4 regions of the Telluria sp. LT2P34 genome follow, and region 3 is predicted to be linked to each of the others. Evidence: predicted binding sites of a transcription regulator. Region 3 holds the regulator's gene; each other region holds the start of a gene.
What was found. The regulator LexA, encoded in region 3, represses DNA repair genes until DNA is damaged. The targets are predictions, from matches to a motif close to ACTGTATNNNNATACAGT.
Positions count from the first base shown of each region.

Region 1: imuA (translesion DNA synthesis-associated protein ImuA) is a predicted target of LexA. The motif match lies at 4,032-4,049, and genes of this name have one in related genera.
Region 2: recA (recombinase RecA) is a predicted target of LexA. The motif match lies at 5,319-5,336, and genes of this name have one in related genera.
Region 4: dinB (DNA polymerase IV) is a predicted target of LexA. The motif match lies at 2,354-2,371, and genes of this name have one in related genera.

Region 1 is NZ_JCASIN010000002.1:94,823-102,064, forward strand. It holds gene AC56KZ_RS06295 (bifunctional diguanylate cyclase/phosphodiesterase) at 1-1,726, opposite strand, end outside; gene AC56KZ_RS06300 (Y-family DNA polymerase) at 1,880-3,361, opposite strand; gene imuA (translesion DNA synthesis-associated protein ImuA) at 3,291-3,998, opposite strand; gene AC56KZ_RS06310 (hypothetical protein) at 4,200-4,715, shown strand; gene AC56KZ_RS06315 (amidohydrolase) at 4,876-6,198, shown strand; gene AC56KZ_RS06320 (Kelch repeat-containing protein) at 6,236-7,242, shown strand, end outside.
Region 2 is NZ_JCASIN010000002.1:940,766-948,007, forward strand. It holds gene sucD (succinate--CoA ligase subunit alpha) at 1-345, opposite strand, end outside; gene sucC (ADP-forming succinate--CoA ligase subunit beta) at 360-1,529, opposite strand; gene AC56KZ_RS10080 (DUF2889 domain-containing protein) at 1,605-2,333, opposite strand; gene AC56KZ_RS10085 (TPM domain-containing protein) at 2,483-3,532, shown strand; gene recX (recombination regulator RecX) at 3,679-4,137, opposite strand; gene recA (recombinase RecA) at 4,168-5,256, opposite strand; gene AC56KZ_RS10100 (response regulator) at 5,447-6,166, shown strand; gene AC56KZ_RS10105 (sensor histidine kinase N-terminal domain-containing protein) at 6,184-7,242, shown strand, end outside.
Region 3 is NZ_JCASIN010000006.1:22,667-29,908, reverse strand. It holds gene AC56KZ_RS15980 (inorganic phosphate transporter) at 1-162, opposite strand, end outside; gene AC56KZ_RS15975 (DUF47 domain-containing protein) at 187-813, opposite strand; gene AC56KZ_RS15970 (replicative DNA helicase) at 904-2,289, opposite strand; gene rplI (50S ribosomal protein L9) at 2,420-2,872, opposite strand; gene rpsR (30S ribosomal protein S18) at 2,911-3,201, opposite strand; gene priB (primosomal replication protein N) at 3,240-3,533, opposite strand; gene rpsF (30S ribosomal protein S6) at 3,567-3,977, opposite strand; gene lexA (transcriptional repressor LexA) at 4,175-4,816, shown strand; gene AC56KZ_RS15940 (tetratricopeptide repeat protein) at 4,879-5,637, opposite strand; gene AC56KZ_RS15935 (cystathionine gamma-synthase family protein) at 5,690-6,928, opposite strand; gene purF (amidophosphoribosyltransferase) at 6,945-7,242, opposite strand, start outside.
Region 4 is NZ_JCASIN010000004.1:313,930-321,171, forward strand. It holds tRNA gene AC56KZ_RS13965 (tRNA-Val) at 1-32, opposite strand, end outside; gene AC56KZ_RS13970 (hypothetical protein) at 147-296, opposite strand; gene AC56KZ_RS13975 (S8 family peptidase) at 512-2,257, shown strand; gene dinB (DNA polymerase IV) at 2,404-3,480, shown strand; gene AC56KZ_RS13985 (recombination-associated protein RdgC) at 3,568-4,464, shown strand; gene AC56KZ_RS13990 (asparaginase domain-containing protein) at 4,511-4,996, opposite strand; gene AC56KZ_RS13995 (L-asparaginase) at 5,107-5,862, shown strand; gene AC56KZ_RS14000 (D-2-hydroxyacid dehydrogenase family protein) at 5,831-6,844, opposite strand; gene AC56KZ_RS14005 (phosphoenolpyruvate carboxykinase (GTP)) at 7,207-7,242, shown strand, end outside.

The DNA of each region.
Region 1 (7,242 bases), on a different contig from region 3:
CGATGACGGCCTGTGCGCCTTCGTCCAGGGTAAACGGCACCCTGAAGGCTGCCACGATGCGTTCGGCCACTGCCGCGATGCCGCGCTCGTCGTGCCCGGGCCGCAGCAGCACCACGAATTCGTCGCCGCCGAAGCGCACCAGCTGGTCGCTGGGCCGCAGCAGCGTGCCGAGACGGCGCGCCGCGGCTGCCAGCACCTGGTCGCCGACGGCATGGCCATGCGAATCGTTGACCGCCTTGAATTCGTCGAGGTCGATGAACAGCAAGGCCAGGCCTGCGTCTTCCTGGGGCGCGTCCAGCAGCGCCGGAATGAAGTTCAGCAGCCAGCTGCGGTTGCGCAGGCCGGTGAGCGGATCTTCGTTGGCCAGGCGCTCCAGGTCGGTCTCGTGCTGCTTGCGTTCGCTGATGTCCTGCAAGGTCACGGCCAGGCCATCGCCAACGCGCACCAGCCGCCGGCGGCCCCAGGTGATGGTGAGCCGTTCGTCGAGCGGCATGCGCCGGTCTTCCTCATAAAAGCCGTTCGCCATCGCCAGCCGGTAGGTAGCGATGACTTCCTCGCCGGCGATGCCGGCGTCAAGGGCCGAGACGGCGCGCCCGACCAGGTCGGCGCGGCGCATGCCGTAGAAGGAGGCGCCGCGCTCGTTGCAGTCGACGATCCTGAAGTCGACCACCTGGCCCTTGCGGTCGCGCAGCGGCACGGCCATGTAGAAACCGTCGTTGGCGCTTTCCGTCGCCGTGCGGTAGGCCAGGCGGATCGCCTCGTGCTCGCGTTCGCGCGCGGCCGCGCGCAGGGACAGCACGCTGGCCAGGCCGGACAGCACCAGCAGGCAAACGCTGGCGGCGACGGCGCGGTCACGGCTTTCTTGCCAGTGCAGCAGCGCGCTGGCGCTACCCTCGTTCTGGGACAGGGCCACGATGGCGACAACCGGATAAACAGGGGAAGCTTGCCAGCCGAGCGCACGGGCCTTGCCGTCGTGGAAAGCCCGTGCGCCGGCCAGGCGCGGTGCGCCTGCGGTGCTGCCGAGCGCGGCCAGGTCGAGGATGGGCGCATCGTGCATGCGGGCGGCGCCTCCCTGCTCGATCCAGGATTTGCCGTCGCTATCGGCAATGGCCAGCAAGCCGTCGCGCCCCAGCGTCGACTGGTCGACAAAGGAGGTGAAATAGGCGCCGTCCATCGCCATCACGACAATGCCGTCGAACTCGTCGTCGGCGCGGTCGAGCCTGCGCGTGAACAGCACCGTCCGGCGGCCGGGCCCGAATCCAGCGGGCGCCAGGTCGACCCGCAATGCGGTGGAATTGTTGTTCTTGTGCTGGACAAAGAAAGCAGTCTGCGCGACCGACGGCGGCAGGCTGGCGCGCGCAGTGGACGAGCGTATGGCGCCGTCCGCACCGACGATGCTGACGGAAATCATCGCGTCATCGGTGAACATGCCGCTGGTGCGCATGTCCTCGAGCAGGGTAGCGCGGTGCGAATCCTCCCAGCCGTACTTGAGCTGCATGGTGATCTGGTCCATCTGCGCGATGGAACGGGTGACATATTGCTCGTAGGCCCTGGCGTAGGTATCGGTTTCCTTGAGCACCTGGGCCTCGGCCTGCGTGGCTTCGGAATCGGCGCGCAGGATGGTGACTGTCCACAGCGCAATCACGCACAGGATGGCAAGAACGGGCCACAAGCCGGCAAGGAAGCGATTGGTGCGGGAAAGCGAGGAGGTGGCGGATTGGATCATGCACATCACCGCCGGGACGGCGCAAAGGTTGCCGATGAGCCAGCCGGCGCATCAACGCGGCAGGAAGGAGGATCCCTGCAGACAAGAGAGCTTATCTGGTAAATATGACAGTTTGGTGACTAAGGGAAATAGATATTTCATATTTGCACATTTTTATCCGAACAAACCATGCAGGAACCACCTCGGATCGGCATCCTCGGCCGCTCCGACGATGCGTTCGCGGTACACCCAGTACAGCGTATGGTCCTGCCCTTCGGCGATGAAATAGTCGCGTGTCTGGGTCTGGCTCCACCAGCCGGCCTCGATCCGCTCGGGGGTGGACGCCATCCTCAATGGCGATCCATAAAATGGCCGGTGGTTGCGCATCAGCAGGGCAATCGGCTTCGCCAGGATCCAGGTCGGGCGCGGCAAGCTCTGCACGTCCGGTGGCATCTGCGCCGAGCGCACCGATTCGCGCACCTTTTGCTGCAGCGGCACCCAGGCATTGGCCACCTCGGGGCGGTAATCGGCCTGGGGCAGCGCCTGCAGCACATTGTCCGGGCCGAGACGCGCCACGAGCAGCTCCAGCATGCGCACCCGGTCTTCCTCGCTGCCGCCGGGTTCCGGAAACAGCGACTCGCTGGGCGGCGCCATCGGCTGCAACCGGGCCGCGTCCAGCGCCAGGCCGATCACGGGCGCCTCGAGCACGACCTGCGCCAGGCGCTCGCGCAGCAGGCGCACCAGGTGCTCGTCGCGCCAGGTCGGTTCGCCCAATGCGATCTCGACTGCCGTGGGCGCACGCGCCACCCTGCCCCGCTCGTGTTCGAGCAGCAGCGTGATGCGCTCGACCGCCAGCTGGCGCGCGCACAGCCAGCCGGTCAGCTGCTGGACCAGCATTTCGGCGCCCATCAGGCATTCGGCGGCGTTCTCGATGCGGTCGAACAGTTCGATCTTCGCATGGAAGACGGTCGGCGCTTCGATCCATTCGAACAGTTCGGGCGCCATGCCGTAGGCGGCATCGAGGGTATCGAGCAGCGCGCGCCCGCAGCGCCGCTGCAAACCCGGTCGCGGCAGGCGCCGCAGCGCGGCCAGGTCGGCACAGCCGATGCCCTCGAACCAGGCGGCAAACGGACGCGCCGGCAGCGGCAAGGTACTCGGCAAGCGGTCGAGCCGGCGCGTGAGCGCATCGATCGTCAGCACGCGCCCGGCGCGGCGCCGCGCCAGCATCCAGCTGCCGCGTGCGGTCGGCGCGCAGCTGAGGAAACCGGAAAACCCGAGCGCGCGCAGGCTGGCGCGCACGCGCCGGCACAGGGCGCGGATGCCGCCGAACAGGCGCAGGCTGGCGCCGATGTCGATCAGCAGGGTCGATTCCTCGGCCTGGGCCACCTGCGGCGTGTACTGCAGCAGCGCCATCGCCACCGCATGCAGGGCGCCCGCCTCGCGCTCGGGCGAACGCTCGACGATGCGCGCCTCGGGCATCAGCATCAGCACCCCGCCGCGGCGCATGCCGAGGGCCACGCCGGCGGCGCGCGCCAGGGGCGATGCCGCCAGCACGCGCTCGTGCTCGAGCACCACGCAGCCCAGGTCAGTTGACCAGTTCGGGCTGAAAACCTCGAGCGGTAACTGGGGCAGGTAGAGGCCGATCCACAGGCGCATGGCGTTGAAGTAAAGGAGGGGTGAGTGGCAGGAATAGCGGCGCATCGCGCTGCGGCCCCCGGCGTTTGATAAAACCGATGTCGAGCCCGCCCAATGCCGGCCGCAAGGACAGGCGCAGCGGCGACGGCGACGAATCCTGGGCGCTGGCAAGCGGGCGCATCATGAAGAACAGGGTCTCGCCGCATTGCGCCGCCAGGTGCAGCCGGCGCAGGCTCTCGCCGCGCGCATGGTTGGCCCAGAACAGCAGCGCCCCGCAACTGCCGCTGCGCAGCACCTGCTCGGCCGCCCACAGCGCATCGGCCCCGCGCGCGGCGCGCAGCCAGATCAGCTGCGAGGGCGGAACGCCAAGCGCCGCCATGGCCAGCGCCTGCGGCGGATGCGGCGGCTGCAGCAGCACGATGCGGCGTGAGGCCGCCGCCGCCAGCGCCGGGCGCAGCAGGCGCATTTCGCCGATGCCGGGCTGCTGCAAGAGCAAATCGATGAGGGTACCGGTGGGCCAGCCGCCCCCCGGCAACTGCTTCGACAGGGCGGGATGCCCGCTGTCGACACAGCGCGTGCTGGAATGCGCCAGCTGCGAGGCGCGCCACAGCGAAGGATGCAACTGCTCCGGCGCGATAGTGTTTTTTGAACAAGACATAAATGGGCGCATTGCACAGGGCAACGCAGAAATACTGTATGGATGTACAGTACTCGCTTGTTCAGCTTTTGGCAAGATGTGGATAGTTTGAAAACATCCGGCGCTTGCCTGAATGAACGACTGTGCTTGCTGGAAGAGCAACATTGCTCGTACACTGAGGCTCGGCGTGCCTCCGCCAATGAACAGGGATGGATCAGAAAAATGAGTTTAGACAGCCACCAATCGGTCTACCGTGAACGCCTCTTGGAGCATCTGCTTATTGGAGAATTGCTGAAGCATTCATGGATTTACTCTGGAGCCACGCTCGAAGTGTCTCAGCCTTCTATCGACAGATCCGGACATGACATCGTCCTCGAAGCCAATGGGGTGACCCGCCACGTGCAGTTGAAGGCGTCTTCGTCATCCGCAACCACCTCTGTACAGAAGGTCCATCTCGGCCTTGGAACCAAGCCATCAGGCTGTGTAGTCTGGGTTCGATTTGATCCGAAAACGATGAAACTTGGGCCATTTTTATTCTTTGGTTCATTGCCGGGTCAGATGCTGCCGTCTTTGATTGAATTCCGCCAAGCCAAGCATACGAAGGGTGACGCCGATGGAGTAAAGAAATTCCGGCCAAATTTGCGTATTGTCCCGATGTCGAAGTTCAAAAAGATCGGCGATATTCCCGCTCTTTACCATGCACCCTTCGGTGGGGCAGACCTGACCCCGATTCCTTGAAGGTGAGTACCGTAGATACCTGTAATGAATCGGTTGTAGACATTAATGGCGCTACCTCTTGTCCTCACCAGCGATCCTTGGCACCGCAAAGATCCAGAAAAACAAGCTGTACGACGCCTACCACGAACACCATTTACCAATCGCCTCACCAGGACCACCGATGACCAAGAAACTGCTTTCCGTACTCCTCGCTGCCATGCTCCTGCCAGGCGCCGTCCATGCAAACGAACTGTCGAAGGCAGTCGCGAAAGACTACGACACCCACCTCGCGCCGCTGCTCGATTACCTGCACCGCAATCCCGAGCTCTCCTTCCTGGAAGTGAAAACCGCGGCGCGCATGGCCAAGGAATTGCGCGCGGCAGGTTTCACGGTCACCGAAGGCGTCGGCGGCACCGGCGTGGTGGCGATCCTGAAGAACGGGCCTGGCCCGCTGGTGATGATGCGCGCCGACATGGATGGCTTGCCGATGCTGGAAAAATCCGGCCTGCCGAATGCCTCGACCGCGACCCAGAAAGACATGGAAGGCAACATGACGCCGGTGGCGCATGCCTGCGGCCATGACATCCACATGACCAGCCTGGTCGGCACGGCGCGCCGCATGGCGGCCGAGCGCGCCACATGGTCGGGCACCCTGATGCTGGTCGGGCAGCCGGCCGAGGAGCGCATCGGCGGCGCGCTGGCGATGATGAAGGACGGCCTCTATAAACGCTTCGGCAAGCCGGATTTCGCGCTGGGCTTTCACGTCAAGGCCGACATGGCAACCGGCAAGGTGCACGCCTCCGAGGTCTCGCCCTATTCCGGCGCCGACACCGTCGAAATCGCGATCAAGGGCGTTGGCGCCCACGGCGCCCAGCCGCACCGCGGCAAGGACCCGATCGTACTCGGCGCGATGATCGTGATGGGCCTGCAAACCATCGTCAGCCGCGAACTGAGCCCGCGCGAGCCGGGCCTGATCACGGTCGGTTCCTTCCATGGCGGCACCAAGGCCAACATCATCGGCGACAACGCCAAGCTGCAACTGACCGTGCGCAGCGAGAGCCCGAAGACGCGCGAGCTGCTGCTGGGCGCCATCAAGCGCATGGCCGAGAACACGGCGCGCGCCGCCGGCATGGCGGAGAACGAACTGCCGGAAGTGAAACTGGTCGATACGCCGGCGCCGCCGGTCCTGAACAATGTCGAGCTGGTGCGGCGCCTGCGCGCGGCCTGGACCGGCAAGCTGGGCGCCGGCGCGATTGGCGAGGAAGAGTTCCGCGAAGGCATGGGCTCGGAAGACTTCCCGATGTTCGTCACCGATCCGTATATCCCGAGCGTCTATTTCACGGTCGGCGGCACGGCACCGGACACCATCGCCGCCGCCAGGGCAGGTACGTTGCGCCTGCCGAGCCACCACAGCCCGCTGTTCAAGGTGGAGCACGGGCCGGCGGTGCGGATGGGCGTCGAATCGACGGTGGTGGCCTTGCAGGACTTGATGCGCAAGCCTTGATTCTGCATCCGTCTCAAACCAATCGAAGGACCAACAGTTGAAATCAATCCTGTCAACAGCGCTGGCCCTGGCTTTCACCATTCTCTCCTGCCAGGCCACAGCACAAGATGCCATCGACCCGGCGCCGACAGCGCGCTGGTCCCGCACCGCCGACGCCACCATCGCGCGGCAGGAAATCTATCCCGCCGTGCTCGATGGCAGGATCATCGTCGCAGGCGGCGTGCTCTCGCAAGCACCGGGTTTTACCGATCATGTCGAAGCCTATGAGGTAAAAACCGGCCGCTGGACCACGCTCGCGCCCTTGCCCGAAGGACGGCACCATATCGCGTTGGCCGAGGCCGGCGGCAGGATCTATGGCATCGGCGGCTTCTCGGGCGGCATTCCCAACTGGCGCGCCCATGCGACGGTGTTCGTCTACGACGCCCAGGCCAACCGATGGTCGCCGGGTCCCTCCCTGCCCCAGGCGCGGGCCGAAGGCGTGGTAGCGACCGTCAAGGGAAAAATCTATTTCATCGGCGGGCGTGTCCCGACCAGCCCGCAGGCAGCGCACATCAGCGAGCACATCGACACTCGCCGGGGCGAGGCGCTGGACCTGCGCACCGGGCGCTGGGAAGCGATCCTTGACGCGCCCACTGCACGCAACAGCGCAGCGGCGGCCGTCATCGACAACAAGATCTATGTCGTCGGCGGCCGCCAGATGCTCACGCAGGCCGACGGCAGGCAGCGCCCGGTCAATCTCGCCACGCTGGAGGTCTACGACCCTGCTACAAACCGCTGGGAGACGAAGGCGGCGATGCCCCAGGCCCAGGGTGGCCTGGCAGCGGCTGCCCATGGGGGCAAGCTGTATGCCTTCGGTGGCGAGCAGTTTGTCCCGACCAGCAAAGTGTTCGCCGATGCCTGGGTCTACGATCCGAAGACGGACCGCTGGGCGGCCCTGCCTCCCATGCCGACCCCACGGCACGGACACGGCGCCGCTGTCGTCGGCAACCGTATTTTCCTGATGGGTGGCGGTGAAAAAGTCGGGGTGGCCGCCAGCCGGGTGCA
Region 2 (7,242 bases), on a different contig from region 3:
CATGCGGTCCTTCAAGGCCATCATGTCACGCACTGGAATGCCTTCGGTGATGCAGATTGCCAGGTCCAGGTCGGCTTCGACGGCTTCCCAGATAGCGGCGGCTGCGCCTGCCGGCGGCACGTAGATGACCGACACGTTGGCGCCGGTAGCCGCTTTGGCTTCCGCCACGTTGGCGTAGATCGGGATGCCCTCGAAGTCTTCGCCGGCCTTCTTCGGGTTCACGCCAGCGACGAAAGCGGCTTTGCCGTTCGCGTAGTCGCGGCACATGCGGGTATGGAACTGACCGGTCTTGCCGGTGATACCCTGGGTAATGACTTTAGTATCTTTGTTGATCAGGATCGACATTTTTATTCCTTGAATTAGGCTTTACCAGCTGCAGCGGCGACGACGGCCTTGGCTGCATCTTCCATCGTATCGGCAGCGATGATCGGCAGACCGGAGTCGGCCAGCATCTTCTTGCCCAGGTCTTCGTTGGTGCCCTTCATGCGCACGACCAGCGGTACCTGCAGCGACACGGCCTTCGATGCGGTGATCACGCCTTCGGCGATGACGTCGCAACGCATGATGCCGCCGAAGATGTTGACCAGGATGGCTTTCAGGCCAGGGTTCTTCAACATGATCTTGAATGCTTCGGTGACTTTCTCAGCCGTCGCACCGCCGCCCACGTCCAGGAAGTTGGCCGGCTCGCCGCCGAACAGCTTGATGGTGTCCATGGTGGCCATGGCCAGGCCGGCGCCGTTCACGAGGCAGCCGATGTTGCCGTCGAGCGAAATGTAGGCCAGGTCGAACTTCGATGCTTCGACTTCGGCTGGATCTTCTTCGTCCAGGTCGCGGTAGGCGACGATTTCCGGCTGGCGGTACAGTGCGTTCGAGTCGAAGTTGAACTTCGCATCGAGGGCGATGACCTTGCCCGAACCGGTCAGGATCAGCGGGTTGATTTCAGCCAGCGACGAATCGGTTTCCCAGTAAGCCTGGTACAGGCCCTTGAGCTGGGTGCGGGCGTCGGCCAGCGATTCGGCAGGCACGCCGATCTTGGTCGAGATCTCGTCGGCTTCGGCGTCGGTCAGGCCGACGGCCGGGTCGATCGCGATCGAGTGGATTTTTTCCGGATTGCTGTGGGCGACTTCTTCGATGTCCATGCCGCCTTCCGACGAGGCCATCAGCACGACGCGCTGCGAAATACGGTCGGTGACCATCGAGACGTACAGTTCCTTCTTGATGTCGGCGCCTTCTTCGACCAGCAGGCGACGCACTTTCTGGCCTTCAGGACCAGTCTGGTGCGTGATGAGCTGCATGCCCATGATCTGCTCCGCGTATTCGCGGACCTGCTCGAGCGACTTGGCGACCTTGACGCCGCCGCCCTTGCCACGGCCGCCAGCATGGATCTGCGCCTTGACTACCCAGACCGGGCCGCCCAGCTCTTCAGCTGCCTTGACGGCCTCATCGACCGACATGCACGGAATGCCGCGCGGAACCGTCACTCCGAACTTTCGGAGGATTTCTTTGCCCTGATACTCATGGATTTTCATGCTGGCTTCCCTTCTTCTGTTACTGATTTAGTTAATTAACTGAAAAACTTCGACATCGATTGTTAACCCCGAAGTTTAACCCGCAATGGCCTTGATCACCCAGCGCGGATAATACTTTGCTACGGCAGGGCCGTCTGCGCGCAGTGCGTGGCAGCGGTCGATCTCGTACGGACGCATGGCATCGCTGTCATTGGCGGCGCTGCGCGTCTCGAATTCGTCATCGGCGAAGGCCTGGATTGCCGCGGTGGGCAAAACCTGCGCCAGTTCGGTCAGGTGGGTGCAACCGAGCACGCCAGAGAGGCGGTCTTTCAGGTGCAGCCGGAAATGTTTGGTGAGCGACAGGCCAACCAGCTTTTGATAGGCGGGGCCGATGACGTCGCAGTAGCCGGGATAAGGCACGGCGTCCGACGCGGCTTCGGCGCCGACGATGTCGAGCGCGCGGTTGACCGTGATGCGCAGGCTCAGGTCGTGCACGGCGGTGCCGGCGGGACGGTTGCCGGAAGCCAAGACGATGTCGCGTGCCTTGATGTCGCGGATGCGGGCGTCGAGATCCCACAGGCCATCGTCGCGCGCGTACGCTTCGACAGTGATGGCGCGAGTGTGCCGCAGGGAGCGCGGGGCGGGAGAAGACAGAGGCATAAAAAAAACAAACGTGCCGATCGAACGGCAATCAAGGTGGCAGCCGGTGTGCTGATGCACGTCACCGCAGCTTCTGCGGCAACAACCGCTCATGCGGCGCTGCTTAAACCGCGAAAGTTTAGCACAGGCGAGATTGGGTTGCACTGCAACAAATGGTTTCTGCAAGCGTGCTGCTGGTCGATCGCCACCTTTTTTGCTGCAAATAACAGGCGTCCAGAAGCAAATGTCCTCTCACATCGCTGAACTTGCCATTAATCAATGATGACGTTGTCCGGCGCAGCATGCTGTGCGCTGATCATCGCCGGAACACCGTCATGAAAATTTCTGGAATCATCCTGCGCCGCGCCGGCGGCTTTCGAACCGGGCTGGCCTTCGCCGCCCGAATGGCCCTGCATGCGCTGGTTGCGCTCGCGCTGGTAGTGAGCTGGGCCGACGACGTGCAGGCATCGGAGCAGGTTCCGGCGCATTCTTCGCAGGTGACGGATCTTGCCCAGGTGCTAGGCGTTGAGGCGGTGAATCTCGAAGGCAAACTGCGCGAGTTCGAGAACGCGACAGGGCATCAAATACGGGTGTTAACCATTCCGACCACCGGAGGGCGTTCGATCGATGAGTATGCCGTGGACATTTTCCAGAAGTGGAAGCCGGGGCGGCAAGGCATCGACGATGGCGTGCTGTTCGTGGTCGCGAAGGATAATCGACAGATGCGCATCGAGGTGGGTTACGGCCTTGAGGGGACCCTGACGGACGCCGCATGTTCGCGCATCATCCACGATATCGTCGCGCCGCAGTTTGCACAGGGTCGATATGCAGCAGGAATCGAGGCCGGCCTGGACGCCATTCTTCTTGCGGTCTCACCAGCCATGCCGCGCCCTCCTTCCGACATTCTTGCGCCGGACACGCAGCAGCCGGCGGTATCGACGCAGCCAAGCGACCCGGCCCGGACGCTTGCGTTTTTCAGCTTGTTCCTGGCCGGGCTCGCTCTGTTGACGATCGGCTTCGGCTTTGCGGGGCTGTTGCTGTTCGCTTTTCTTGCCAGCGCCTTAACATTGATGACTTACCCGGCGCAGAGCGGGCCGATCATCGCGGCAGTCATATCGGCCTGGCTGCTCGGCAGATGGCGCCTCATTGCACGCAATGTGCGGGAGCATCATCTTGCGAATTCAAAAAACCATGTCATGACCTGGCTCGACGTATTCTTGACCCCGGGTTCCGGGCGACCCCTGGTTGCGGGCAAGCGAAGCTTTTTTAAAGTCACCGTGTCGTTCGGTAGCTCAGGCAGGGATCATCGCAGCCCATCCAGGGAGCCGGACTGCGGCGGGAAAGGCGGAAGATCGGGAGGGGCCGGCGCATCCGGAGAATGGTAGTGCCCAGCAGCGCAAGACGACAGGCGGGTTGCCGGTCCCGGACACTAGAAAGCGCCAGCGCGCAGCGCCATCCGTCGTTGAGGAATATGCGGGCGCATATCGACAGATGACGCTCCACGCTGGCGCCTTGTACTACTCGGTGTGCTTTAAAAATCGTCGTCGTCGGGCGCGCCCTTGAGCGCGGCACGTACGGCATTGCTGGAAAAGCCGCGCGCCATCATGAACCGCATCTGCTTGTTGCGCTCGGCATGGTCTTGGGCGACGGTGCCGAATTTGCGCTCCCAGACTTCGAGGGCGCGGGCGACCTCGCTCTCGGCCAGGCCGGGCTTGAGCTCGGCCAGCGCTTCGCCGTTGATGCCGTGGCTTTGCAGCTCGGCGACGACGCGGCTGTTGCCGTAACGTCCAGCCTTGCGATGAATCAGCGATTCGGCAAAACGCTCCTGCGACAGCCAGTTGTTCTTTTCAAGGAAATCGAGGAGGGCGTCGATATCGTCGCCCTCCTCGGCATGGGGCGCCAGCTTGCGCTTGAGCTCGATGCGGCTGTGCTCCCTCATGGAGAGGAAGCGCAGCGCCCGGCCCTTCAGGCTGAGTACTGGCCCGCGCATGGTGTCACTGCGATAGACAGCACGCCAGCATTACTCGGCGGCGACAGCTTTGACCTGCTTCGGCACCTTGTCTTCGGCGTCGCCACCGACCGGCGCTTGCAGCTCGCGCACGCCGAGTGCTGCACGGACCTTGTTCTCGATTTCACGCGCCAGGGCTGGGCGGTCTCTCAGGAACTGGCGGGCGTTGTCCTTGCCCTGGCCGATGCGTTCGCCGTTGTAGCTGTACCAGGAACCGGACTTCTCGACGATCTTGTTATCGGCGCCAAGATCGAGGATTTCGCCTTCGCGGGAAGTGCCCTCTCCATAAAGAATGTCGAAGTGCGCTTCGCGGAACGGTGGCGCGATCTTGTTCTTGACGACCTTGACCTTCGTTTCGTTACCGATGACCTCGTCACCCGACTTGATCGAGCCGGTACGGCGGATGTCCAGGCGCACGGATGCGTAGAACTTCAGCGCGTTACCGCCGGTCGTGGTTTCCGGGCTGCCGAACATCACGCCGATCTTCATGCGGATCTGGTTAATGAAGATGACCAGCGTGTTGGTGCGGTTGATCGAGGCGGTCAGCTTGCGCAGTGCCTGCGACATCAGTCGCGCCTGCAAGCCCGGCAGCGAATCGCCCATGTCGCCTTCGATCTCGGCGCGCGGCGTCAGTGCCGCCACCGAGTCGATGACCACCAGGTCGACCGAACCCGAACGCACCAGCGCATCGGTGATTTCGAGCGCCTGCTCGCCGGTGTCCGGCTGCGAGATCAGCAGTTCGTCGAGCTTGATGCCCAGCTTCTGGGCGTAACCCACGTCGAGCGCGTGCTCGGCGTCGATAAAGGCGCAGGTGCCACCCAGTTTTTGCATCTGGGCGATGGTTTGCAGGGTCAGCGTGGTTTTACCCGAGGATTCCGGACCGTAGATTTCCACGATACGGCCGCGCGGCAGGCCGCCGACGCCGAGGGCGATGTCCAGGCCGAGCGAGCCGGTCGAGACCGTCTGCACTTCTTCGACCGGGGTGTTCGCGTCCATGCGCATGACCGAACCCTTGCCGAACTGCTTTTCGATTTGCGCGAGGGCGGCGGCCAGTGCCTTACTCTTTTCAGCAGCGTTGTGTACTATTTTCTTGTCGTCCATAATTTTCTCTCAGTCTTGGAGGTACCTAGGTAGGGGCACCATCGCGCTTTTCAATAGGTAGTACTGTATAAAAATCCAGTAGTTTTTGCAAGCGCTATCTGCCCATATGTGGGAGAAGGCTCGCATTGTTGCGCTAAATCAAACACAATGGGTGCAACCGGGCGGTCTAATCGAAAAACAGGGTGATCTTATGCGAATTTTGCTTGCTGAAGATGATAGCGTACTCGCAGATGGCCTGACGCGCTCCTTGCGCCAGTCCGGCTATGCGATCGATGCCGTGCGCAACGGCCAGGAGGCCGACACGGCGCTCTCGACCCAGGAATTCGACCTTCTCATCCTCGATCTCGGGCTGCCGAAAATGTCCGGCCTGGAAGTGCTGCGCCGCCTGCGGGCGCGCTCTTCGCTGCTGCCGGTCCTGATCCTCACCGCGGCCGATTCCGTCGAGCAGCGGGTGGAAGGACTGGACCTCGGCGCCGACGACTACATGGCCAAGCCTTTCGCCCTGTCGGAACTCGAGGCGCGGGTGCGCGCCCTCACCCGGCGCGGCGCCGGCGGCGGCCCCACCGTGGTGCGCCACGGCCCGCTGAGCTATGACCAGGTCGGCCGAAGCGCCTATATCGACGAGCAGATGCTCGACTTGTCCGCGCGCGAACTGGGCCTGCTGGAAATCCTGCTGGCGCGCACCGGGCGCCTCGTGTCGAAAGAGCAGTTGGTCGATCACCTGTGCGAATGGGGCGAGGAAGTCTCGAACAACGCCATCGAAGTCTATGTGCACCGCCTGCGCAAGAAGATCGAAGTGGGCGGCGTGCGCATCGCGACCGTGCGCGGACTCGGCTACTGCCTGGAAAAATACCCGGACGCGCGCAGCAGCAGCGCCGCCGCGCCCGGATCGGCAGCCACGTCGAAGTGAAGTTCCGCGCTGCCCCCATGCGGCCACGCGAGAGCGAACACCCCGAGCCGCTGTACGTCCCGCCCAATCCCGAGCCGGAAGAAAACATCCAGCATTCGCTGTTCGGCGAAATCCTCGACTGGATGCTGGCCCCGCTGCTGCTGCTGTGGCCGATGAGCATCGCCATCACCTACCTGGTCGCGAAATCGATCGCCAACCAGCCTTTCGACCATGCGCTCGAGAACCGGGTCACGGTGCTGGCCCAGCAGGTGCGCGTGGAAGAAGGCGCGATCGACACCCGCCTGTCCGCCAGCGCGCGCGATTTCCTGCGCGCCGACGATGTCGACAGCGTGTATTTCCAGGTGCTCGATGCCGATGGCCGCCATGTCGACGGCGACCGCGAGCTGCCGCGCCCGCTTGACGACGAAGCCGACATGGACGGCGCCGTCCACTTCCGCAACGCCGCCCTGCAGGGCCAGCCGCTGCGCGTGGCCTACCTCTACGTCAACCTCGATCCGCGCACGGCGCCCAAGAGCGCGCGGCGCCAGGCGCTGCTGCAGGTGGCCGAAACGCTCGACAAGCGCGCCCTGCTCGCCAACGAGATCATCAAGGGCGTGATCCTGCCCCAGTTCATCATCCTGCCGATCATCCTGGCGCTGGTCTGGTTCGCCCTTTCGCGCGGATTGTCGCCGCTGGCGGAACTCCAGGAACGCATCCGCGCGCGGCCCTCGGACGACCTGTCGCCTATCGACTCGCGCCAGGTGCCGGAAGAAATTTCGCCGCTGGTCGGCTCGCTCAACGACATGCTCGGGCGCCTGGCCCAGACCATCGACATGCAAAAGCGTTTTATTGCCGACGCCGCGCACCAGATGAAGACGCCGCTGGCCGGCATGCGCATGCAGTCCGAGCTGGCGCTGCGCCAGCTCGATCCCGACGAAATCCACCAGTCGCTGGAACAACTGGCGAAAAGCTCGGAATCGGCGACCCGCCTCGTCAACCAGCTGCTCGCCCTGGCGCGCGCGGAAAACCAGCCGCATGCGGGACTGGCCTTCGAGGAAATCGAACTCGGCGCCCTGGCGCGCAACACGGTGCAGGAC
Region 3 (7,242 bases):
GAAGGCGGCCATTGCCACGGCGGTCTGCGGCTTGAGCACGCCGGTCGACACGACAGTGGCGATCGAGTTCGCCGAGTCGTGGAAGCCGTTCATGAAGTCGAAAATCAGTGCGAGCAGCACGAGTCCGCCCAGCACCCAGATGCTGATGTTTAAAGTTTCCATGTTTATTCTTGTTCTGCGCGCGCGTTACGCGTTCTCGACGATGATGCCTTCGATGATGTTGGCGACATCTTCGCAGCGGTCGGTGACGGTCTCGAGGATCTCGTAGATCGCCTTCATCTTGATCAGGTTGCGCACGTCCGGCTCGTCGCGGAACAGTTTGCTCATGGCGGCGCGCATCACGTGGTCGGCATCCGATTCGAGGCGGTCGATCTCTTCGCAAATGGCGACGATCTCCTGGGCGTTGCCCATGTCGTGCAGCAGGCCGACGGCCGCCTGCACGCGTTCGCAGCAGGCCAGGCACAATTCGGCCAGGCGGCTCGCTTCGGGCGTCACGGAATGCAGGTCGTACAGGAGGATGGTCTGGGCCGCGTCTTCCATCATGTCGAGGATGTCATCCATGCGCGTGATCAGCTTGTGGATGTCGTCGCGGTCGATCGGAGTAATGAAGGTCTTGTGCAGCATTTCCACGCAAGCGTAGGTCACCTTGTCGGCCTGCTTTTCGATGCTTTCCACGGCATGCGTGCGCATTTCCAGGTCGTCGAAGTTGGTCATCAGGCCGACCAGTTCGTGCGCACCTTTCACGCACAGCGCCGCGTGCTGGTTGAACAGGTCAAAAAATTTGCCCTCGGTGGGCATGAGGCGTCCAAACATGAATGATTCTCCGTTGTAAAACTCTTGGGATTGCGAAGCTGCGCGGCCGGCGGATAGGCCGGCGACGGTATCTCAGCGTAAGTGCGCGGCTTAATCGCCCTGATAGACGGCGAGGTTACCGCTGTAGTTGCCGAACTTGGTGTATTGGCCGATCCAGGTCAGGCGGATCGCGCCGATCGGACCATTACGCTGCTTGCCGATGATGATTTCGGCGGTGCCTTTATCGGGCGAGTCGGGGTTGTAGACCTCGTCGCGATACAGGAAGATGATGACGTCGGCATCCTGCTCGATTGCACCTGATTCGCGCAAGTCGGACATGACGGGACGCTTGTTGGGGCGCTGCTCGAGCGCGCGGTTCAGCTGCGACAGGGCAATGACGGGGCAATGCAATTCCTTCGCCAGGCCTTTCAGCGAACGTGAAATCTCGGAAATTTCGGCGGTACGGTTGTCGCCCTGCTGGCTACCCTGCATCAGCTGCAGGTAGTCGACGATGATCAGGCCGAGCTTGCCGCACTGGCGGGCCAGGCGGCGCGCGCGTGCGCGCATCTCGATCGGGTTCAGCGCCGGCGTCTCGTCGATGTACAGCTGGGCATCGTTCATTTTCTGGATCGCGTGCGTCAGGCGCGGCCAGTCCTCGTCGTTCAGGCGGCCGGTACGCAGGCGGTGCTGGTCGAGCTGGCCGACCGAGCCGAGCATACGCATGGCCAGCTGGGTGCCGCCCATCTCCATCGAGAAAATAGCCACGGGCAGGCCCGCTTCGATGGCGACGTTCTCGCCGATGTTCACCGAAAACGCCGTCTTGCCCATCGACGGACGGCCGGCGACGATCACCAGGTCGCCCGGCTGCAGGCCCGAGGTCATGCGGTCGAGGTCGATGAAGCCGGTCGGCACGCCGGTGATTTCGCCCTGGTTTTCGCGCGAATACAGTTCGTCGATGCGCTCGACCACTTGCGTGAGCAGCGGCTGGATCGCATTCCAGCCCTGGGCGCCGCGCGAGCCGGATTCGGCGATGGCGAAGATCTTGGATTCGGCTTCGTCAAGCATCTGCTTGACTTCCTTGCCTTGCGGATTGAACGCGTTGCCCGAGATTTCATCGGCGACGGTGATCAGCTTGCGCAGGATGCCGCGGTCGCGCACGATTTCGGCGTAACGGCGGATGTTGGCGGCGGACGGCGTGTTCTGCGCCATCGCGTTGAGGTATTGCAGGCCGCCCACGTCCTCGGCCTTGCCCAGCGAAACCATGGCTTCGTAGACGGTAATCACGTCGGCCGGCTTGCCGCTGTTGATCAGCCGGACCATCTGTTCGAAGATGATGCGGTGGTCGTAGCGGTAGAAATCGTCCGCATGCATGAAGTCGGCAATGCGGTCCCAGGCCGCGTTATCGCGCAGCAGGCCGCCGATGACGGACTGCTCGGCCTCGATGGAATGCGGGGGAATGCGCAGCGATTCGAGCTGCGGATCTGCAGGGGTATTCATGACGGGCATTATAACGCCTCCCGTCATGCGGCTGAAATAATTGGGAAGTTTCCAGGCGCAAAAAAGCCGGGCGAACCCGGCTTTTTCTTATTAACAACAGTGCATCAGAATCGATGCGCGCCGTTGTTACTCAGGCAGCTTCGCCCACGACAGCGACGGTGATTTCCACCACGACGTCGGTGTGCAGCGCGACGGCGACAGCGTGCTCGCCGGTCGTCTTCAGGGGACCGGTCGGCAGGCGCACTTGCGCCTTTTCGACTGCAAAACCCTGCTTCGTCAGCGCTTCAGCGATGTCGAAGTTGGTGACCGAACCGAACAGGCGACCGTCGACGCCGGCCTTCTGGCCGATGGTGATGGTCATGCCGCTCAGCTTGTCGCCCTGGGCTTGCGAAGCCGCCAGCTTTTCGCCAGCTGCTTTTTCCAGCTCGGCGCGCTTGACTTCGAACTCGGCGACTGCCGACGAAGTTGCACGGCGGGCCATCTTTTGCGGGATCAGGAAGTTACGTGCGTAACCGTCCTTGACCTTGACCACGTCGCCCAGGTTGCCGACGTTAACAACTTTTTCCAAAAGGATCACTTGCATATTTTTCTCCAGAAAATTCTGACTGTACGGCGCTTGAATTAAGCGTTGTGCAGGTCGGTGTACGGCAGCAGCGCGAGGTAGCGTGCGCGCTTGATCGCGGTGTCAACCTGGCGCTGGTAGTGCGCCTTGGTGCCGGTCAGGCGTGCAGGCATGATCTTGCCGTTTTCCTGGACGAAGTCCTTCAGGGTGTCGACGTCTTTGTAGTCGACCTGCTCGACGTTTGCGGCGGTGAAGCGGCAGAACTTCTTGCGCTTGAACAGCGGATTTTGCTGTTTGCGCTTGAGTTTTTCTTTGGCCTTGTTTTTGTCGAACTTTTTACCGAATGCCATTTGAGGCTCCTGTATCTAAAAGGTGGGCCGCTATTGTTTTAAGCGGCGGCACTAAAATCAATGATGTGAAACACCAGGGCTTTGCTGCTGCGGTTCTTCCTGGCCAAAAATCCCGTGAACTGGTGCGCGGCGCCCAACTCGGCGCTGGCGAAGCGGCCCGAAATTTCTCCCGCGGCGAACGCGGCAATTTCGAACTCCACCAGTCTTGCCACACCTGCCTCGACCTGCTGCGAACTGTGCATCAGGATTGCCGAAACGACCGGCACGCCGGCGGGGGTGTAGCGCAGTACGTCGCGTTCAGCGATGGTTGCGACGACGTGTAACTGGTTCACTTCAAGTGTTCAGGGTTCCTGGCGAAAGAATGTTTAAGCAGCAGCAGGGGCCGGGGCAGCAGCAGCAGGGGCCGGAGCCTGGGCTGGCGCTTCCGAGCGGTGGCTCTTGGCTGCGTCTTCGCGCTGGACCGACTTCATCATTGGCGATGGGGTCGTTTCAGCTTTCTTCATCTTCACGGTCAGGTGACGCAGCACGGCATCATTGAACTTGAATGCGGTTTCCAGCTCGACCAGGGTCTCGTTGTCGCACTCGATGTTCATGCAGATATAGTGCGCTTTAGGCAGCTTCTGGATCGAGTAAGCCATCTGGCGACGGCCCCAGTCTTCGACGCGATGAATGTTACCGCCGCGTGCGCTGACGCTGGCCTTGTAACGTTCGATCATCGCCGGGACTTGCTCGCTCTGGTCCGGGTGGACGATAAAAACGATTTCATAATGACGCATGCAGTACTCCTTGAGGACGTTTAAACAAATGCCCACCTCGGCGTCAAGACGAGTGTGGGAAGGGAAAGCCGGCAATTATAGCGCGGATGGCGCGACAACACAATGGGACGGGAAATGTGACAATTTCAGCGATTTCCCTTGCATTCGCCGAAATACTGTACAAAAATACAGTCTGAATCATCAACCATGGCAGATCCATGCTCAAGCTCACCGCAAGGCAACAACAGATCCTTGACCTGATCAAGGAAGCGATCGACAACACCGGCTTCCCGCCCACGCGCGCCGAGATCGCGAAGGAACTGGGCTTCAAGTCGGCCAACGCCGCCGAAGAACACCTGCAGGCGCTGGCCCGCAAAGGCGCGATCGAAATCGTGTCGGGCACCTCGCGCGGCATCCGCCTGATCGGCTCCTCGGTGCATGCGCCGGCATCGGTCCCGCACATTCCGGCGGCGCTCCTGATGTCGCTGCCGCTGGTAGGCCGCGTGGCCGCCGGTTCGCCCATCCTGGCCCAGGAACACGTCGAAGCCACCTACAACGTCGACCCGGCCATGTTCGGCGCCCGTCCCGATTTCCTGCTCAAGGTGCGCGGCTGGTCGATGCGCGACGCCGGCATCATGGACGGCGACTTCCTCGCCGTCAAAAAGATCGACAACGCCAAGAATGGCCAGATCGTGGTCGCCCGCATCGGCGACGACGTGACCGTCAAGCGCTACCGCAAGACGGGCGAACTGATCGAGCTGCTGCCGGAAAATCCGGACTTCAAGGTCATTCGCGTCGAACCGGGCGACGAGTTTGCGCTCGAGGGCCTGGCAGTCGGACTGATGCGCAGCTGGCATTGAGCATCGCTTGAGCGCTTCCTGAATGCAAAAAGCCGCTCGACGCGGCTTTTTTATTTGGCTGACTAGGGAGTCTGTCGCGGCGCGGCGCCCATCGGCTTGTCGAAGTCGTACAGTTTCACCGACGGGCTCTTCGCCACGATGTCATTGTGCTCCTTGACATAGGCTTCGGTCGCGCTGCGCCATGCGGCCAGGTCGGCCAGGACCATCTTCGAGCTGACGCGCGCTTCCTCGGCCAGGTTTTCCTGCACCAGCGCCAGGCGCTCGCCCGCACGCCTGGTTTCGGCTTCGTTCATCAGCTTGGCGATATCGGGCGGAATCAGTTTCACCAGAGGCGAGGCGGCGTTCAGGTTCTTGACGTAATCGTTGTAGCAGGTCTGCCACTTGGTCACGCTGGCCGACACGCGCTCGATGTCCACGCTCTGCTTCGAGATCGCGGGGATGCGCGGAACCGGGCAGTTGAAGGCGCCGGACTTCAGGTCTTCACCCTGGTATTGCTCGACCCAGCGCGTGATCTCGGCACGGCGCAGCGTGCGCTGCTTCATGACTTCAAGCGAACTGATCGCAACTGGATTGCCTTTTGCCGCCGCCTTGCGGAACCAGCTTTCCGCTTTGGCATCGTCGGTGGCGCCAGCTTCGCCGTACCAGTACATCTGGCCCAGGCGCTGCTGCGCTTCGACATTGCCGGCGTTGGCCAGCTTGGTGTAGAGCCGCAGCGCCTCCGGATAGGATTTTTTGGCAAACAAGGCGTTCGCGTCGGCCAGCTCGTCGGCATAGGCGGGGATGCACAGGCTCAGTGCGAGGCATAGCAACAGTTTTTTCATGGGGGCGTTGGATCCGGGTAAAGACCTATCATAGCCTGCACCCCGGCCCGACTCAAGCGCCGAGGGCGACGCGGAAGTCGTCGATCAGGTCTTCGGTATCCTCGATCCCCACCGACACCCGGATCAGCGACTCGGCGATGCCCATGCCGGCGCGGCGCTCGGCCCCCATCTCGAAGAAGATCGTGTGCGCGACCGGAATGACGAGCGTCCGGGTGTCGCCCAGGTTGCTGGCAGGGATGGCCAGCTGCAGGCGGTTCAGGTAGTCGAAGGGGTCGATGTCGTCCCGCAGCTCGAAGCTGAGCAGCGAGCCGCCCGACTTGAACAGCGCGCGCACGATGGCATGCTGCGGATGCGATTCCAGGCCAGGGTAATACACCGCCGTCACCCGCTCATCACCTTCCAGCATGCGCGCCAGCGCCAGCGCGTTGGCGCAGGTGCGCTCCATGCGCAGCGCCAGCGTTTCGGCGCCAACGGCAATGTGGTGCGCCGCTTCCGGGCCGAGCGCCGCACCGAAGTCGCGCAGGGCCTTGGCGCGCAGCTGCGCCATGCCCTGGGCCTGCGGCGGCTGCTTGCGGAAGTTGTCGGCGATGTTGGGGAAGGCGCTCCAGTCGAACACGCCCGTATCCGTCAGTGCGCCGCCCAGTGCGATGCCATGTCCGCCGATCGATTTGGTCAGCGAATTGACCACCAGGCCGGCCCCGACCGCTTTTGGGCGGAACAGGTAAGGCGTGGTCATCGTGTTGTCGACCACGTACAGGATGCCGCGCTCGCGGCACAGCGCGCCGATGCGCGCCAGGTCGGCGACCTGGGTGCGCGGATTGGCGATCGTCTCCACGAAAACGATGCGGGTGTCAGGGCGCAGGCTTGCCGCGACCTCATCGAAGTCGGTGGCGTCGACGAAATCGACAGCAACGCCCTGCCCCGCCACCGTCTGCCACAGGCTGTTGGTATTGCCGAACAGGAAGCGCGACGAGACGACATGGTCGCCCGCCCGCAGCAGCGCCTGGAACAGCGCGCCGATGGCCGCCATCCCGGTGCCGAAGCACAGGCTGGCCACGCCCTCTTCCATCTGCGTGATCTTGTCTTCCAGCGCCGCGACCGTCGGGTTGCCCTGGCGGCCGTAGCGAAAACCCGGCTCCTTGCCCTGGAAGACCGAGGCAAGCTGGCGCGCGTCGCCGTAGCCGAAGGCCACCGAGGTGTGGATCGGCTTGTGCAGCGAACCGTGCTCGATGGACTTCTTCCTGTCCTTGTGCAGGATGGTGGTGGTGAAACCGTAGCGCTTGTCGTTCATGGTCGCCGCTCGACGCTTATTCGGCGGCAAGCGCCGGGTTCAGGTTCAGCTGGGTGCGCACGTCGTCCTCGTGCGGGGCAGCCTTGCCGCCGTTGTGGCGCGCCGTCTCCAGCCCGTCGAGGTAGGCCGGGGTCACGTCGCCGGTCACGTAGATGCCGTCGAAGCAGGAGGCCTCGAAATTGGTCAGGGCCGGGTTCACGTCCGAAATCGAGCGCTTGAGCGCGTCGATGTCCTGGTAGACCAGGCGGTCGGCCGTGATTTCCGCGCAGACTTCTTCCACGGTGCGGCCATAGGCGATCAGTTCCTCGCGGGTC
Region 4 (7,242 bases), on a different contig from region 3:
GGGATCCGCTCTACCAACTGAGCTAAGCGCCCGGCTCACCGTATTCAGTGTCATCCAACGCTTGTCATCGCGTCTGAAGAGGCCCGAATCATAGCGTATGGGTTCGCGAATATGCAAGGGTTTCCCGAAAAAATATGCGCAACGGCTCATGAGCGCTTGGGCGGCAGTGACTTCCAGTCAACAGGCGCAGCCGCCGCCTGCAACCCGAAGTCATCATTGTTGCGACGATGATAATGAATACAAGCTGGCCTTAATTTGGCGAAATGGATGAGTTGCAAAATAAAAGAGGTTTTCATTAATTAATCCATAGAAAACGTTGCTAAAAAGCCTCACACGATTAGAAATGTCCAGCGTGCATGTTTTCTCCGCAGTACATTTTCTGAGCCGCCAGTCGAGGGCACGCCGACGTAAGACACCGGTGACCATAAAACGAGGCATATCGCCTTGACGGAAAACTACACAACAAAGGGCAATAAAAATGAAGTCGACGCATTCGATTCACCCGAGTTTGTTGAAAGTCGCAGTCGCAGTTTCCATCGCTGTTGGCACCCTGGGTTCCGCCCAGGCCGCCACTACCATCAATCCCGATACCGACCGCCTGATCGTGAAATACAAGGATGCGGGCTCTGCCGTGTTCAAGGGCCAGGGCACGCCGGCCATGACCGCCGCGCGCCAGTCGGTCGCCGACCGCGCCGGCCAGCAGTTCGGCAGGACGCTCAAGGCGCTGCGCACCACCGCCACCGGCGCCCATGTGCTGAAGATCGACCGCAAGGTGTCGGTGAAGGAAGCCGAGGCGCTGGCCGCGGAACTGATGGCGCGCGACGCTTCCGTCGAATATGCCGAGCCTGACCGCATCCTGCGCAAGATGGCCACCCCGACCGATCCGATGTACACCCAGCAGTGGCACTACTTCGAAGCCACCGGTGGCCTGCGCCTGCCGGCAGCCTGGGACAGCTCGACCGGCACGGGCGTGCGCGTTGCCGTCATCGACACCGGTATCCGTCCACACGCCGACCTGTCCGGCCAGATCCTGGCCGGTTACGACTTCATTACCGACACCACGATCGCCAATGACGGCGGCGGGCGCGACAGCGACGCTTCCGATCCGGGCGACTGGACCGCCGCCAACGAGTGCGCCGCCGGCGACCCGGCATCGGGCTCGAGCTGGCACGGCACCCACGTGGCCGGCACCATTGCCGCTGCGACGAACAACGGCGTCGGCGTGGCCGGCGTTGCCTACGGCGCCAAGATCGTGCCGGTGCGCGTGCTCGGCAAGTGCGGCGGCTACACCTCCGACATCGCCGACTCGATCGTCTGGTCCTCGGGCGGCGCTGTCACCGGCGTGCCGAACATCGCAGCCCGTGCGCAAGTCATCAACATGTCGCTCGGCGGCGGCGGCGCCTGCGGCACCACCACCCAGAACGCGATCAACAGCGCCCGTTCGCGCGGCACCGTCGTCATCGTCGCCGCCGGTAACGAGAACATGAACGCCAGCAACTCGAACCCGGCCAACTGCGCCGGCGTCGTGACCGTGGCCGCCACCAACCGCAACGGCGCCCGCGCACCGTACTCGAACTACGGCACCGTGGTCGACGTCGCAGCCCCGGGCGGCGACGCCAACGGCTACATCCTGTCGACGCTCAATGCCGGCACCAGCACCCCTGGCGCCGACAACTACGCCGGCTACCAGGGCACCTCGATGGCGACCCCACACGTCGCCGGCGTGGCTGCACTGATGCTGGCCCGTAATGCGGCGCTGACCCCGGATGAAATCGAGTCGAAGCTCAAGAGCACGGCGCGTGCCTTCCCTGGCACCTGCACGACTTGCGGCACCGGTATCGTCGACGCAACTGCTGCAGTGGCCTCTGCCACCGGGGCAGCCCCGGGCCCGACGGCTTCGGAAGTCGAAGCGAACAACACGATCTCGACCGCGAATGGCGTCGGCACCAGCGGCACCACGGTCAACGGCAACCTCGGCACCACCACCGACACCGACTACTTCGTGGTGCAGGTCCCGGCCGGCAAGACCCTGACTGCAACGCTGACCCAGGGTTCGACCACCAACGACTACGACCTGTACATCTATAACAGTGCGGGCACCCAGTTGGCCACCAGCCAGAACGGCGCGGGCGCGACCGACACCGCTTCGGTGTCGAACACGACCACGGCCACCTCGCCACGTTATGTGCGCGTGCGTTACTACAGCGGCGGCACCGGCGCCACCAGCGGCAAGTACAGCCTGAAACTGAGCTGGTAATTGCTGCTGCAGTCGTAGGATGAAAGAAGCGCGGCTTGCCGCGCTTCTTTTTTATCCGGTCACGGAATCCTTGCACCAAATTCCAATTGACGAGATACTGTACGGAATTACAGTAGTCGGCCCCCAGCGCCGCCACCTCCGCCAGAGTGAACGAGCCCGCACGTAAAATCATCCATTGCGATTGCGACTGCTTCTACGCGTCGGTCGAGATGCGCGACGATCCGTCCTTGCGCGGACGTCCGCTCGCCGTCGGCGGCCGGGCCGACCAGCGCGGCGTGGTGGCCACCTGCAATTACGAGGCGCGCGTGTTCGGCATCCACTCGGCGATGGCCACGGCCCAGGCCATGAAGCTGTGCCCGGAGCTGATCGTGATTCCGCCGGCGATGGAAAAATACCGGATCGCTTCAACCCAGATCATGCAGATCTACAGCGACTACACCGACCTGGTCGAACCGCTGTCGCTCGACGAAGCCTATCTCGACGTCTCGAATTCGCCGCATTGCAAGGGCAGCGCGACCCTGATCGCGCAGGAAATCCGGCGCCGCATCGTCGAGACCGTCGGCATTACCGCTTCGGCCGGCGTGGCGCCGAACAAGTTTGTGGCAAAAATCGCCAGCGACTGGAACAAGCCCGACGGCCTGTTCCTGGTGCGCCCGGAAGAAGTCGATGCCTTTGTCTCCGGCCTGCCGGTGAAAAAACTGCATGGCGTCGGCAAGGTCACCGCGGCGAAACTGAATAAACTGGGCGCGCAGACCTGTCTCGACCTGCGCGGCTGGAGCATGCAGGAGCTGCAGCACCACTTCGGCAGTTTTGGCGCGCGCCTGCACGACCTGTGCCGCGGCATCGACAAGCGCGAGGTCAGTCCCGAGCGCGAGAGAAAATCGATCAGCACCGAGGAAACGTACACGGTCGACGTGCCGGACCTGGCGGCCTGCGTGGCGCTGCTGCCCGAGCTGGTGGAACACCTGCTGGGCCGGATCAAACGCAACGATGCGGAAAAATTCATCAACAAGTTATTCGTGAAAATCAAATTTTCCGACTTCCAGCAGACGACGGTCGAGTGCGTGGGCCATGCGCCGCACCTGCCGACCTTCGCCCGGCTGATGGAAACCGGCTGGCTGCGCGCCAGCCGCCCGGTGCGCCTGCTGGGCGTTGGCGTGCGCCTGGGCGACACCGAACACGTCGAGCAGCTGGGCCTGTTTGACGAACACGCAACACATTAAAAAAGCGGCTGTTGCCACCCGAAAATACGTCGGCATCAGCGTGTAGAATGTCGTTCCCCTGCAATACCGAGACAAGAGAAAGCAACTATGTGGTTCAAGAATCTCCAGATCTACCGCCTGCCCGCACCGTGGGCCTTTACGCCTGAACAAATGGAAGCGGCGCTCGCGCCCCTGGCCTTTACGCCGGCCAACAGCAACGAACTGCAGCGTCAGGGCTGGGATACGCCGCGTCCGAACGGCGGCCTGGTGCACGTCGTCAACAAGCAGATGCTGCTGATGCTGGGCACGGAAAAGAAGCTGCTGCCGGGCTCGGTGATCACCCAGGTGGCCAAGGCCAAAGCGGCCGAGATGGAAGAGCAGCAGGGCTTCCCGCCGGGCAAAAAGGCGATGAAGGAACTGAAGGAGCGCGTGGCCGAAGAATTGCTGCCGCGCGCATTCACGATCCGCAGCAACACCTGGACCTGGATCGACCCGGTCAATGGCTGGCTGGTGGTCGATGCCGCCAGCCCGGCCAAAGCCGACGAAGTCATCAAGCTGCTGCTGAAAGCCGTCGACCGCATGCCGCTCGAGTCGCTGCGCGTGCAAAGTTCGCCCGTCGCCGTCATGACCGGCTGGCTGGAAGCGGATGAAGCGCCGTACAACTTCACGATCGACCAGGACACCGAACTGCGCGCCACCGGCGAAAGCCGCGCCGCCGTGCGTTACGTGAAGCACTCGCTCGATCCGGAAGACATCCGCCGCCACATCGCCGCCGGCAAGCAGTGCACCCGCCTGGCCATGACCTGGAACAGCCGCGTGTCCTTCGTGCTCACCGAAACCCTGGCGATCAAGGGCATCAAGCCGCTCGACGTCATCAAGGAAGGCGAAACCGTCACCAACAGCGACGACGAGCGTTTTGACAACGACATCATGCTGATGACGGGCGAACTGGCGAAGATGCTGGCCGACCTGGTCGATGCACTGGGTGGGGAAGCGAAGGCGTAAGCAAGCTTGGCCCCCGCCAACGGACCCTGACGGGTCCGTTTTGCTTTTACAAGGGCTGGAACACGCCGGCGGCGCGGTTCTTGGTCACGTTGTCCCAGGCAAAGGCCTGGCCGTTCATGCCCACGTACACGCCGGGCGGCAGGGTCTGCGCGACGCCGCAGGCGAAGCCGAGGTTGAAGAGGGCGTCCGAATTGGCGATCTCGTAGGGAATCATGGCGCCGGTCAGCACGATCGTCTTGCCGAGCGCGGCCGCGCCGAGGACGGCGGCGGTGTCGGGCATGGTGTCGGTGCCGTGGACGATGACGATCGCCGTCTCGGTGGCCGCCTGGCAGGCTTCCAGCACGCGCTGGCGGTCGGCGTCCTGCATGTCGAGCGAATCGAGCAGGGGCAGCAGTTGCAGCTCGACCGGAATGGTCATGCGCGCGCGGCCGATGACGGCCGGCAAATGGCTGTCGGCGAAGCCGAGCACGCCCGTCAGTTCGTTATAGTGTTTGTCGAAGGTGCCGCCGGTGGCGATGAGTCGCAGGGTCATGTCGGTTTATACACGCAGTAAAAAAAGGTGGCTCATGATAGCCGCAATCGGTAGTGTATCCATATGTGACTGCGCTAGAATCATCCGGATCGGATGAGTAGACTGCTTCCATGAAACCCGTAGCTCCAGGCACTGTTATCTTCCACCGTCATCGCGGTTATGGCGTCATTACCCACGTCAACCTGCTGACTGGCTGGATCTCCGCCCGTTTCGGCAACGAAGCGCGCACGCTCGACCTCAACCTGTCCACCGACGAAGTCCAGCACGCCGACGGCGAGCCGATCCTGTTCCGGCGCACGCCGCCCGACCGCATGCCGCATGCGCGCCTGATGGCCGCGGTGCGCGCGCTGCACCAGGCCGGCTACCAGAAGCTTTACTTGTATTCCTGGCCCAAGCCCTCCGGCCTGCACTGGCGCTGGCACCTGTTTACCGGGCAGCGCAACTGGATGCAGCGCTCCTGGCGCGAGGGCTGGTACGGCTCGGGCGCCGAGTACAACAACAATCCGGTGATGGGCTGGGGAGACCTGCCCGGCGCCACGACCGAAGAGCTGATCCACGCGCTCGCCAAATTCGACCCGCAAGGCCTGGCCCAGGCGCTCGGACGCGACGAAGATCACACCGATTGGTTTGCCGGGGTCTGCGACGCGCTGCTGCCAGGCTATATGTACAGTCTGAACACCGAACGCCCGGCTGGTGGCGGACTGATCGAGGCGCCGCCGGTGCCCGTGGTGGCGGTGCGCGCCGGCTTGCCGCCGTATGCCGGGCCGGCCATCGGCTGGCCGCCCGGCTGGGCCGGATTGTGGACGCGCTCGCACGTCATGCCGGCGCGGCGCATCAATCTGACGGGCGAGCCGGAGCTGCGTTGATTAGCGCGTCCGGATTCAACATGTTCGTCGGCTTGCCCGCAGCAAAATTCACCACGTTCTCGAACGCCGCCCGGAAATAAATTTCGTAACTGTCCTGCTCGACATACCCCAGGTGCGGCGTCGCCAGCACGGTCGGCAGGCGCAGCAGGGCATCTGTTGGCGCCAGCGGTTCGTCCGCGAACACGTCGAGCGCCGCCATGCCCGGCCGGCCGGCCTGCAGCGCGCCGGCCAATGCGTCGGCCTCCACCAGTTCGGCGCGGCTGGTATTGACGAACAGCGCGTCCGGCTCCATGCGCGCCAGGTCGCTTGCGGTGACGCCGCCGCGGGTGCTGTCGCTCAGCCGCAGGTGCAGGCTCAGCACGTCGGCCTGCTCGAAGAAGGCTGTGCGCGAGGGCGCCGCCTCGAAGCCATCGGCCAGCGCCGCCTGGCGGCTGGCCTCGCTGCCCCAGACCAGCACCCGCATTCCGAAGGCCTTGCCGTAGCCGGCCACCATCTTGCCGATTTTTCCATAACTCCAGATTGCCAGGGTGCGCCCGCTGAGCGACCGTCCCAGGCCGTTGAGCCCGGGATTGGTCGAGGCCATCTGCCACAGTCCGTCTTTTAGATTGTTTGCATACGGCACGATCTTGCGGCTGGCCGCCATGATCAAGGCCCAGGTGAGTTCGGCCGGTGCGATCGGCGAACCGATCCCTTCGGCAATCGCGATGCCGCGAGCCGATGCCGCCGCCACGTCGATGTGGCCGCTCACCTTGCCCGTCTGCGAGATCAGCCTTAAATTCGGCAGCTTGTTCAGGAGCGCGGCCGGGAAGGCGGTGCGCTCGCGGATCAGGACCAGCGCCTCGAAAGGCGCGAGACGGATCGCCAGCTGCCCCAGTCCGCGCGCGGAATTGGTGAACACTTTGACCTCGTGGCCGTCCAATATTTTGTAACAGTCGAGGGCCGGTACGGCGTTCTGGTAATCGTCGAGAATGGCTATTTTCATCGAAGTTGAGCGAAGTTATTGATGAGCACGTAAAAGAATAACGGGTTCCCTCGGAATCCGAGTAGCCGACTACATTAGTCAACTATATTTCCTACATTTTTCAGTCTGAAGCGCTTGAATCCCGGTTTGGCAGGTGTACAATCGCCCGAATATTAAGGGTTTGACACCACCAAAGTGTATAACAGACCGAGTAGCACCGACCCAGTAGCATTTCGTTCCATGGCGCCTCGCCAGCGAGGCCGTCGACATGACCGCCGTAACGCCGCTCCACAGAGAGCCAGGGATTCTGCAGCGCAGTCCCGGGCAGACGGTGATCCTGCCATGCCCGGGACCAGACAGAATTCTTAATTGTTGGAGGTACCATGAACCAGCCCGTGATGGGCGGCGTCGCCGCTTTG